Regions from separate parts of the Faecalibacterium sp. Marseille-Q4137 genome, predicted to be linked through region 2. Evidence: predicted binding sites of a transcription regulator. Region 2 holds the regulator's gene; each other region holds the start of a gene.
The links. The regulator HrcA, encoded in region 2, represses chaperone genes, less so after heat shock. The targets are predictions, from matches to a motif close to TGTTAGCACTCNNNNNNNNNGAGTGCTAACA.

Region 1 (3,275 bases), on a different contig from region 2:
GACACGGAAGTCTACGCCATGGAAGGCCGCTTCCATTTCTATGAGGGCTACTCCATGAAGGAAGTCTGCTACCCGTTCTATGTGTTCAAGCTGCTGGGCGTGGAAAAGGTGGTGTTGACCAACGCCTGCGGCGGCATCAACCGGGAGTTTGCGCCGGGCACCCTGATGCTCCTCACCGACTTCATCAACATGATGGGCACGAACCCCCTCATCGGCCCCAACGACGAGCGCTTCGGCCCCCGCTTCCCGGACATGACCGAACCTTACAGTCTGGAACTGCGGAACCTTGCCAAGCAGACCGCCGATGAACTGGGCATTGCCTACAAGGAGGGCGTTTACATGGGCTTTATGGGCCCTTGCTATGAAACGGCGGCTGAAATTCGCGCCTTTGCGGGGATGGGAGCCGATGCCGTGGGCATGAGCACCGTGCCGGAAACCATGGTCTGCAACTACATGGGCATGAAGGTACTGGCCGTCAGCTGCATCACTAACATGGCCACCGGCATCCAGACGGTCAAGCATAGCCACGCCCGCGTGCTGGAGATCGCAAATCAGGCAGGCGATACCCTGTGCCGTTGGCTGGGCGCGGTGATCCAGAAGGTGGAAGGATAAGGAGATTCGGATGAGAGAAAACATCGTTTTTGATTATTTGCTGGCAAATGCCTGGGGTTTGCCGCTTTGCCGTGTGTCCGTGTCAGAAGATGGCTTCGTTCAATGTCAGGAGAACAGAGAAAATACACAAGGACTGCAACTGGAAAAGGCAGAAGTGGATAAAATCAAATCAATCGTTTCAGAACATACGCATATATTGGATTATGACAGTAAAGAACTTGAGTCGCCAGATGTGTTTGATGGAGTTATGAATTTTTTTGATTTTGAGGCATCTGATGGACGAAAAGTGAACTTGATGGCTTTTAATATTGGCGAAGTGAAAACCCCTGGCATGAGCTTTTCAAAAGGTCTCCTGGAGAAAGGAGAACCGGACGAAATCGTCGTTCCGGTAAAAGCAATGGAGGTAGTAAAGACATTCGAGGAAATCGCTGCTACTCTGGTGGCGAATGGAGTGGATGCCAAATGCTTAAGGCTAACATATGCCTGAAAAACGCCTAAGATTACATGAAAGATTATCAGAAAATTATCTTTCTGTGAATTTTAGCACTCTACACTTGACACTGCTAACAAATGGTGCTATAACAGTGGCGTGCTCAGGAGGAAGGGCAAAAGGAGAGCCGCAAGGCTCCCTGGAAAGCCTTTCCGAGTGGACGCTTCAGATTTTTTGCCCCGACCCGAACGCCGGGATTGGAGGAATGATTTATGCTTATGCCGACTGTTTTCCATGAAAACCTGTTCGATGATTTCTTCGATCCGTTCTGGAATGACGCTGCACTGGAACGTATGATGAACCGTGAGGCTCGTGATACCTTTGGTAAGCGTGGTGCAAACATGATGAAGACCGATGTCAAACAGACGGACAACGGCTACGAAGTAGCGGTTGACCTGCCGGGCTGCAAGAAGGAAGACGTTCAGATGGATCTGAACGACGGCTACCTGACCATTCAGGCAGTGCGCAGCCACAGCAATGACGAAAAGGATAAGAATGGCCGCTATCTGCGGCGCGAATCCTTCTCCGGCACCTGCGCACGCAGTTTCTACGTGGGCGATGTGAAGAAGGAAGACATCCACGCAAAGTTCGAGGATGGTGTCCTGCACGTCGAGCTGCCTGCTCCTCAGCAGACGAAGGCTTTGCCTGAGAACCCGAACCTGATCGAGATCGAGTAAAACGCCGGTCGTGTGCGCCAAAGCACAACGCACATAAGATGCCCCCGGAGAGCCGCAACAAGCCCTCCGGGGGCATTTTTGTTTCGCTATCTTTTCCGTAAGGGAAAACCATGGTATACTGAGAACAGCAACTCGGAATTTGAAGGAGTGTTAAATATGAAATTCCCATTTTATGACGCACCAAATACAGCTACAATAACCTGTTTCCACATATTAGAGAATGGAGAGCCTATTTTGTATGTATCACATGATGAAGATGATGGAATGTGGCAATTTCTATGTGGAAAAGCACATGAAACAGACGAAGCAAAGTTAGTATCCTTAAAATCAGTATTCGACTTAGATAATTCTGTTGGTATTCTAAAGGATATGCCTTGCGGTTACTATGCTGAAAGAAAAGCTCAAGATGATGAATGGAGTGTTAGAAAACGGTAACTATCAGCTCGGTCAATTCGCGTTTATCGAGGTGAACATTTAAGTATTAAAAACGGGAGTGAAAACAAATGATGACCATTGCACAGATCATGGAAAAGATGATCGCCTTTTCCGAAGGGAATATCCATGACATCACGCACCTGAGCTGCGTGTGGACCTATGCCAAAACGGCAGCAGGTATCCGGCTGACGAAAACAGTGTTTGGAGTGTAAAAATGATTCAGAAGCATTGCTTTGAATGCGGTACGGCATTGATTGAAAAAGAACTGGAAGAAGAGGGCATTGTGCCTTATTGCCCGAAATGCCAGCAATACCGGTTCCCGATGTACAATGTGGCGGTCAGCATGATTGTTGTGGATGAGGAGACCGGGAAAATCCTGCTCATCCAGCAGTACGGCAAGCCCTCTTATATTCTGGTGGCTGGATATGTGAACCGCGGTGAGGCAGAAGAACACGCCGTGGTGCGGGAAGTCCGGGAAGAAACCGGGTTGGAAGTAGAGCACCTCCGGTTCAACCGTACTAAGTTTTTTGAGCCGTCCAACACGCTGATGTGCAACTTTACGGCTTTCGTCAGAACCGCAAAGGCGCTGCATATCAACCACGAAGTGGACCGCTGCAAGTGGTTCACCCCACAGGCAGCCAGAGAAAACATCCGTCCCAACAGCCTTGCGGCGGAATTTTTGAATGCGTATCTGGACGAAGTGGGGAATAAGCCGATGGAGATGTGATTCGTGGCTGTGCCACGGGAATTTTGACGGAAAGTATGGAAAAAAGTTGGTTCGGCCTGTTTCGGTTGACTTTTTTATAAAGAATCGGTATATTGATACTATGTAGTATCAATAAGTATCAACTGCGAGGTGGACAGAATGGATGGGGCACAGTTTGCCAAAATGCTTTCAGATAAGCATTTGTTTGAACTCAATCAGATGGAATACAAGTACTCGACTGTCAGCGTCAAAGAATTTGCCGAATTGCTGCGGCAAAACTTTGCGCAGCCTCTGCCGTTGACTGATTTTTCTGGAAATAAGTTGTTTTACCTGCCGAACCTCGCGCAAATTTCAA
Region 2 (3,275 bases):
CAGAGAACTCGTTGATCCCCTGCTTTTGATCCCCTGTTTTATCTTGGATTTTCTCTGTATCCATCCTTTCAATGATGGTAACGGCAGAATGAGCCGGCTGCTGACCCTTTTGATGCTGTATCAGAATGGATATGTTGTGGGGCAGTACATCAGCATTGAAAAAGCAATTGCAGAGACTAAGGATGAGTACTATGCAGCACTGGCGCAGGCTGATCAGCACTGGCATGAGGAGGAAAATGACCCGACACCGTTCATCAAATATATGCTGGCGGTGATCTGCTCCTGTTATCAGGATTTTGAGCAGCGGGTCGATCTGGTTGGCGGGGGACAGAAGCGCGTGACGGCGTACGAACGAGTGCGCAGTTATGCGATGGAAAAGCTGGGAGCCTTTACAAAACAGGAGGCCGCAGAGGCCTGCCCGGGCTTTGGTACAAGCTCGATTGAAAGCGCGCTGAAAAAACTGACAGAGGAGGGCGTTCTGGAGAGGATCGGCGCGGGCAGAAAGACGCAGTATGTGCGCAGGTAAGGCTCCGGCAGGAGCTGAATGAATAATTCCCTTCCTGTTTCCACAGAATAACCATACTTCACAGAAATCTGGAAGCAAAACCGGAACATGGAAAGGAAGGGAACCTTATGAAAGCAACCGGCATCGTGCGCCGCATCGATGAGCTGGGGCGGGTGGTCATCCCCAAGGAGATCCGCCGCACCCAGCGCATCCGCAGGGGAGACCCGCTGGAGATCTTTACAACGGGGGACGGTGAGGTCATCTTCAAAAAGTATTCGCCCATGGGGGAACTGAGCGGGGTGACGGCCCAGTATGTGGATGTGCTGAGCAAGTGCTTTGCCCTGACGGCCTTTGTCTCAGACCGGGACCGCATTCTGGCGGCATCCGGTGCGGGCAGGCGGGATCTGGCCGACCGCAGCGTGAGCCAGCCGCTGGAAAAGCTGATGGACAGCCGCAAGCCCTACCAGAGCGATGGCAGCCCCGAAAAGGCGTTGCTGCCCTGTGAGGGCTCACCCCGGGCGCTGCTGTGCGCTGTGCCCATCATTGCGGCGGGGGATGTCACCGGCAGTGTGGGCCTGCTTACGGAGGACCGCACTGCCCAGCCCGATGCCGCCCAGCTCAAGGCGGTGAACGTGGCGGCGGCATTTCTGGCAAAGCAGATGGAGGAATAATACCTTATAATAGAGAAGCTGCTGCACAGAGCGATGTGTGGCGGCTTTTTTAGGTTGCGAACCCTCTCCGTCATTGCTTACGCAATGCCACCTCTCCCAAAGGGAGAGGCAAGACATCACAGAGGGCAGATGCTGCTGAATCTGGGATAGCCCTTGGCTCCCCCTTCGGGGGAGCTGGCAAAGCCGTCAGGCTTTGACTGAGAGGGTGTAGCCAGCTTTATGACAGAATTATGAATCTTTCAAAACTTTTCTGAGAAGCTATTGACAGCGCCGCAAAATTGGATATAATGGTCTTAGCACTCAGGAAGAAGGAGTGCTAAAGAACAAAAAGCGAACGAAGGAGGCAGGCGCTATGACGATGGATGCACGCAAACAGCGTGTCTTGCAGGCGATCGTTGCGCTGTATGGCCTCGAGGGCGAGCCCGTGGGCAGCAGTGTGCTGGCAAACTACTTTGATATGGCAGTTTCCAGTGCCACGCTGCGCAACGAGATGGCCGCGCTGACCAAGCTGGGTCTGCTGGAGCAGCCCCACACCAGCGCAGGCCGTGTCCCCAGTGCCAAGGGCTACCGTTATTATCTGGATCATCTTCTCACCGATGACCAGCCGCTGGACCGTGTGACCCGCGCCCGTGTGGACGCGGTGTTCGCGAGCCTTGACCACGAGCCGGAAAAGCTGGCACAGGGTGCCGCCAAGGCGCTGGCCGCCATCAGCGGCTGCACCGCCGCCGTCAGCACCCCCTGTGCTGAGGATCTCTGCATCGCCCACTACGAGGTGGTGCAGGTGGGCCGCAGCGCCGCAGCGGTGCTGGCTGTGACCACTGCCGGTTATGTCCGCACCCGTGTGGCGCGGGTCCGCACCGGTCTTTCCCGGGAAAATGCAGCGGCGCTTGCCGCCCTGCTCAACCGGAACCTGACCTTTGTGGCTCCTGTTGATCTGTCGCCCCGGCTCCTTGCAGAGCTGTGCAGCCAGATCAGCCCGGAGCTGGTGCCGGTGATCAGCGCCGCCGCCGCCATCCTGCAGGATTCCACCCAGCCCCATGTGTATCTGGGTGGTGAGCAGTACCTGCTGGACTGGCCCCAGCTGGACGGCAAGGTGGGCAGCATCCTGAGCCTGCTGAACGACGAAGAGCAGGCCGCCGCCCTCATTGCACCCCCGGCAGAGCAGAGCGAAAGCATCCTGCTGGGCGAGGATCTGGAACCTCAGATCCCCGGCCTGTGCATCGTGAGTGACCGGTATCTGGTGGGCGGAGGCCTCTGGGGCTCCGTGGCCCTCATCGGCCCCACCCGGATGCCCTTCCAGAAGCTGATGCCGCTGCTCCACACCTTTGCCGATCAGCTTGGCGAAGGAATGAGCGGCAAACGAAAAGATACCCCGCAGGCAGCCGCACCCCGGCGGACTGTGATCTATAAGGAGGACCTGGAATGAGCGAAGAAACAAAAAAGACCCCGCAGGCAGAAGAACCTGCCGTGGAGCCCAACACCGCCGAGCAGGCCGCCCCGGAAACTGCACCTGAGCAGGCAGCGGCTCCCGAGACGAACGCTGAAGCGGCAGACCCCAAGAAAAAGGATGGCTTCTTCAACAAGAAGGCCCGGGAGCTGGAGGCTGTGAAGGCAAAGCTGGACGCGGCTGAGAAGAATGCCAATCAGGCCAAGGATCAGCTGCTGCGGATGGCCGCTGAGTATGAGAACTACCGCAAGCGCTCCACCCGTGAGGCTGACCAGAAGTTCAACGACGGCGTGTCCTTTGCCGTGAACCAGATCATCCCCATTCTGGATACGCTGGAGATGGCGGCCAACGCCCCCACCACCGACGAGAATTACAAGAAGGGCGTGACCATGACGCTGGACAAAGCCGCCAAGGCGCTGAGCGTCCTCCATGTGGAGGAGATCGAGGCGCTGGGTAAGCCCTTTGACCCCAACTTTATGAATGCCGTGCAGCAGATCCCCGCCCCCGATGGGCAGGAGAGCGGCACCGTGATCACAGTTTACCAGAAGGGCTACAAGCTGGGCGATAAGATCGTCCGCCATGCCACCGTTGTTGTGGCAGAGTGATTTTGCAAGACCCCGCAAGGGTTTTCAAATATAACATCCGCTTGGTA
Region 3 (3,275 bases), on a different contig from region 2:
CGGGGAAGTGACCATCGACTTGCTGGAGACCAATCTGGGCCTGTCTGCCACCATCTGCGCGGCGGGTCTGGACGCGCAGGTGGCCTACGGCATCCCCAAGTTCCGGCGCATCCCCCTGTGCGGCGGCGAGGTGTCCTACCTGCTCTCCATTGTGGAGCAGCTCTGCGGCCACATCGGCCGCAGGGTCACCTTTACCATCGATGACGAGGAACTGACCGTGGACTGCCTGATGTGCGCCATCTGCAATGGCCGGGCCTATGGCGGCGGCTTCCTTGCCGCCCCCGAGGCCGACCCCGCCGACGGCTGGCTGGACGTGATGATCGTCCGCAGGGTGGGGCGGCTGACCATTGCCAAGCTGCTGGGGATGTACAAGAGCGGTCGGCACTTTGTGAACGGCCAGCTCACCGAGGAGGCAAAGCCCTACTTCCTCTACCGCCGTGCCCGGCGGGTGGCGCTGCGCCCCGCCGATGGCCGCGGCCCTATCGTTGCCACCGCCGACGGCGAGTGCGCCCCCTGTGATGCGGTGGAGGCTGTTCTGCGCCCCCTGAGCGGCCGCATCCTCCTGCCCGCCCCGGCGTATGAGCGGTTTGTGGCGAAACACGCCGTGGTATAAAATTTACAGAAATACGCTTGATTTATGAAGAATTCTATGATAAGATGAACCCGTAAGAAGATGTTTGGAAAAAGCAGGAGGGATGGGGCTATGAACTGGTCGGATGCAGAGAAAAAAGAAAAGCGGCATCAGGAAGACCTTGACCGTCTGCGCAGCTTTCGCCCTATGGATGATACCTTTATGCGAGGGCTCTTTAAGGAAAATCTTCCGCTGGCAGAGTTGGTGCTTCGGATCATTACCGGAAAGCCTGATCTGATCCTGACAAAATGCGAGACACAGGCTGATATGAAGCGAGTGACCGGTGCGCGTTCAATCTGTCTGGATGCCTATGCAACCGACAGTGCGGGCAAGAAGTATGACATTGAGGTCCAGCGCGCGGACAATGGCGCAGACCCGCACCGGGCAAGATATCATTCCAGTGTGATGGACGTGGAAAATCTGGACGAAAAGCAGGATTATAAAGAACTGCCGGATACCTATGTTATTTTCATCACGGAAAATGATTACTACAAGGCTGGCGAGCCGGTCTATACGATCCAGAACATGAATCTGACGCTGAACCGCCCGTTCAATGATGGTGCCCATATCCTGTATGTGAATGGGGAATACCGGGATGATTCAGAGATCGGCAGGCTGATGCACGATTTCAATTGCACCAGTGCGGATGAAATGAATTTTGAACTGCTGGCAGAGAGAACACGCTATCTGAAAGAAAACCCGAAAGGAGTGAGCGAAATGTGTAAAGTGATGGAAGACCTGAGAGTGGAAAGTTATACGGAAGGCCGGGAAGAACAGGCCAGAATGATGGCGCAGAAATTGTACCGAAAGGGATACTCCATTGAGGAAATCGCTGATATGGTGGAGTACAGCACCGAGAAGGTGGAGGAATGGCTCACGCCGAAAGCAGGTTGAAACAGGAGAAAAAGCGCCCGGGTATCGCAACGAAAAAATACGATATCCGGGCGCTTTTGCGTTGTCATAAATTCTTAACAAACAAATTTTGAGAAAACCCTTGATTTTTACCCTTGAGATGAGTACAATACACTTAGCACTCAGAGAAAAGGAGTGCTAAACAACCAAAGGCCCGGCAGAAACGGGCCGAAGGTGTCAAAAATGTTTTCATTATATTTTATTATAGGAGGGCAAGAACTATGAAGATCATTCCTCTTGCAGACCGTGTTGTTATCAAGGCCGTTGAAGTCGAGGAGACCACCAAGGGCGGCCTCATCCTGACCGGCAGCGCCAAGGAGAAGCCCCAGGTGGCTGAGGTCGTGGCTGTTGGCCCCGGCGGCATCGTGGACGGCAACGAAGTCAAGATGACCGTGAAGGTTGGCGATAAGGTCCTGACCAGCAAGTACTCCGGTACTGAGGTCAAGGTGGACGGCGAGGAGTGCACCATCGTGCGTCAGGGCGATATCCTGGCCATCGTGGAGTAAGTTTCCCCTCTGAAATTGAAATTTGAGCTTTGAAGGAGCGATTTGATTATGGCAAAACAGATCAAGCAGGGCGAGGATGCCCGCAAGGCACTGTGTGCCGGTATTGATACCCTGGCAAATACCGTGAAGATCACCCTGGGCCCCAAGGGCCGCAATGTGGTGCTGGGCAAGAAGTTCGGCGCACCCGTCATCACCAATGACGGCGTGACCATTGCCAAGGAGATCGAGCTGAAGGACGAGTTCGAGAACATGGGCGCACAGCTGGTGCGTGAGGTCGCAACCAAGACCAACGATGCCGCAGGCGACGGCACCACCACCGCAACCGTTCTGGCACAGGCCATGGTCACCGAGGGCATGAAGAACGTTACCGCCGGTGCCAACCCCATGGATATCCGCCGCGGCATGAGCAAGGCTGTTGCCAAGGCCGTTGAGACCATCAAGGCCCACAGCCAGAAGGTCAAGGACAGCAACGATATCGCCCGCGTCGGCACCATTTCTGCCGGTGACCCCGAGATCGGCCGCCTGATCGCCGAGGCCATGGAGAAGGTCACCTCCGACGGTGTCATCACCATCGAGGAGAACAAGACCACCGCCGAGACCTACAACGAGATCGTGGAAGGCATGCAGTTTGACCGCGGCTACCTGACCCCCTATATGGTCACCGATACCGACAAGATGGAGGCTGTTCTGGACAACGCCGCCGTCCTGATCACCGATAGGAAGATCAGCGTCATCCAGGATCTGGTCCCTCTGCTGGAGCAGGTCATGCAGAACGGCATGAAGCTGCTGGTCGTGGCTGAGGACATCGAGGGCGAGGCTCTGTCCACCCTGATCGTCAACCGCCTGCGCGGCACCCTGAACGTCTGCGCTGTCAAGGCTCCCGGCTTTGGCGACCGCCGCAAGGAGATGCTGCAGGATATCGCTACCCTGACCGGTGGCACCGTTGTGTCCGCTGATCTGGGCTATGAGCTGAAGGACGCTACCGTCCAGATGCTGGGCCATGCCCGTCAGGTCAAGGTCACCAAGGAGAACACCACCATCGTGGGCGGCGCAGGCGATAAGGATGCCATTGCAGCCCGCATTGCACAGATCCGCAACCAGATCGAGGCTTCCACCAGCGATTTCGACCGTGAGAAGCTGCAGGAGCGCCTGGCAAAGCTGGCCGGCGGCGTTGCAGTCATCAAGGTCGGTGCTGCTACCGAGGTCGAGATGAAGGATAAGAAGCT

Region 1: the regulator HrcA is predicted to act here: its motif matches at 1,151-1,181, upstream of J3353_RS04115 (Hsp20/alpha crystallin family protein).
Region 3: the regulator HrcA is predicted to act here: its motif matches at 1,657-1,687, upstream of groES (co-chaperone GroES).

What each region holds. Positions count from the first base shown of each region.
Region 1 is NZ_JAFREK010000006.1:41,279-44,553, reverse strand. Features, by position in the region: gene J3353_RS04125 (purine-nucleoside phosphorylase) at 1-612, shown strand, start outside; gene J3353_RS04120 (hypothetical protein) at 623-1,099, shown strand; gene J3353_RS04115 (Hsp20/alpha crystallin family protein) at 1,315-1,779, shown strand; gene J3353_RS04110 (hypothetical protein) at 1,936-2,214, shown strand; gene J3353_RS04105 (hypothetical protein) at 2,283-2,426, shown strand; gene J3353_RS04100 (NAD(+) diphosphatase) at 2,429-2,941, shown strand; gene J3353_RS04095 (Fic family protein) at 3,080-3,275, shown strand, end outside.
Region 2 is NZ_JAFREK010000016.1:41,115-44,389, forward strand. Features, by position in the region: gene J3353_RS08210 (Fic family protein) at 1-526, shown strand, start outside; gene J3353_RS08215 (stage V sporulation T C-terminal domain-containing protein) at 634-1,176, shown strand; gene hrcA (heat-inducible transcriptional repressor HrcA) at 1,529-2,602, shown strand; gene grpE (nucleotide exchange factor GrpE) at 2,599-3,228, shown strand.
Region 3 is NZ_JAFREK010000018.1:495-3,769, forward strand. Features, by position in the region: gene J3353_RS08800 (diacylglycerol kinase family protein) at 1-613, shown strand, start outside; gene J3353_RS08805 (PD-(D/E)XK nuclease family transposase) at 704-1,525, shown strand; gene groES (co-chaperone GroES) at 1,765-2,049, shown strand; gene groL (chaperonin GroEL) at 2,098-3,275, shown strand, end outside.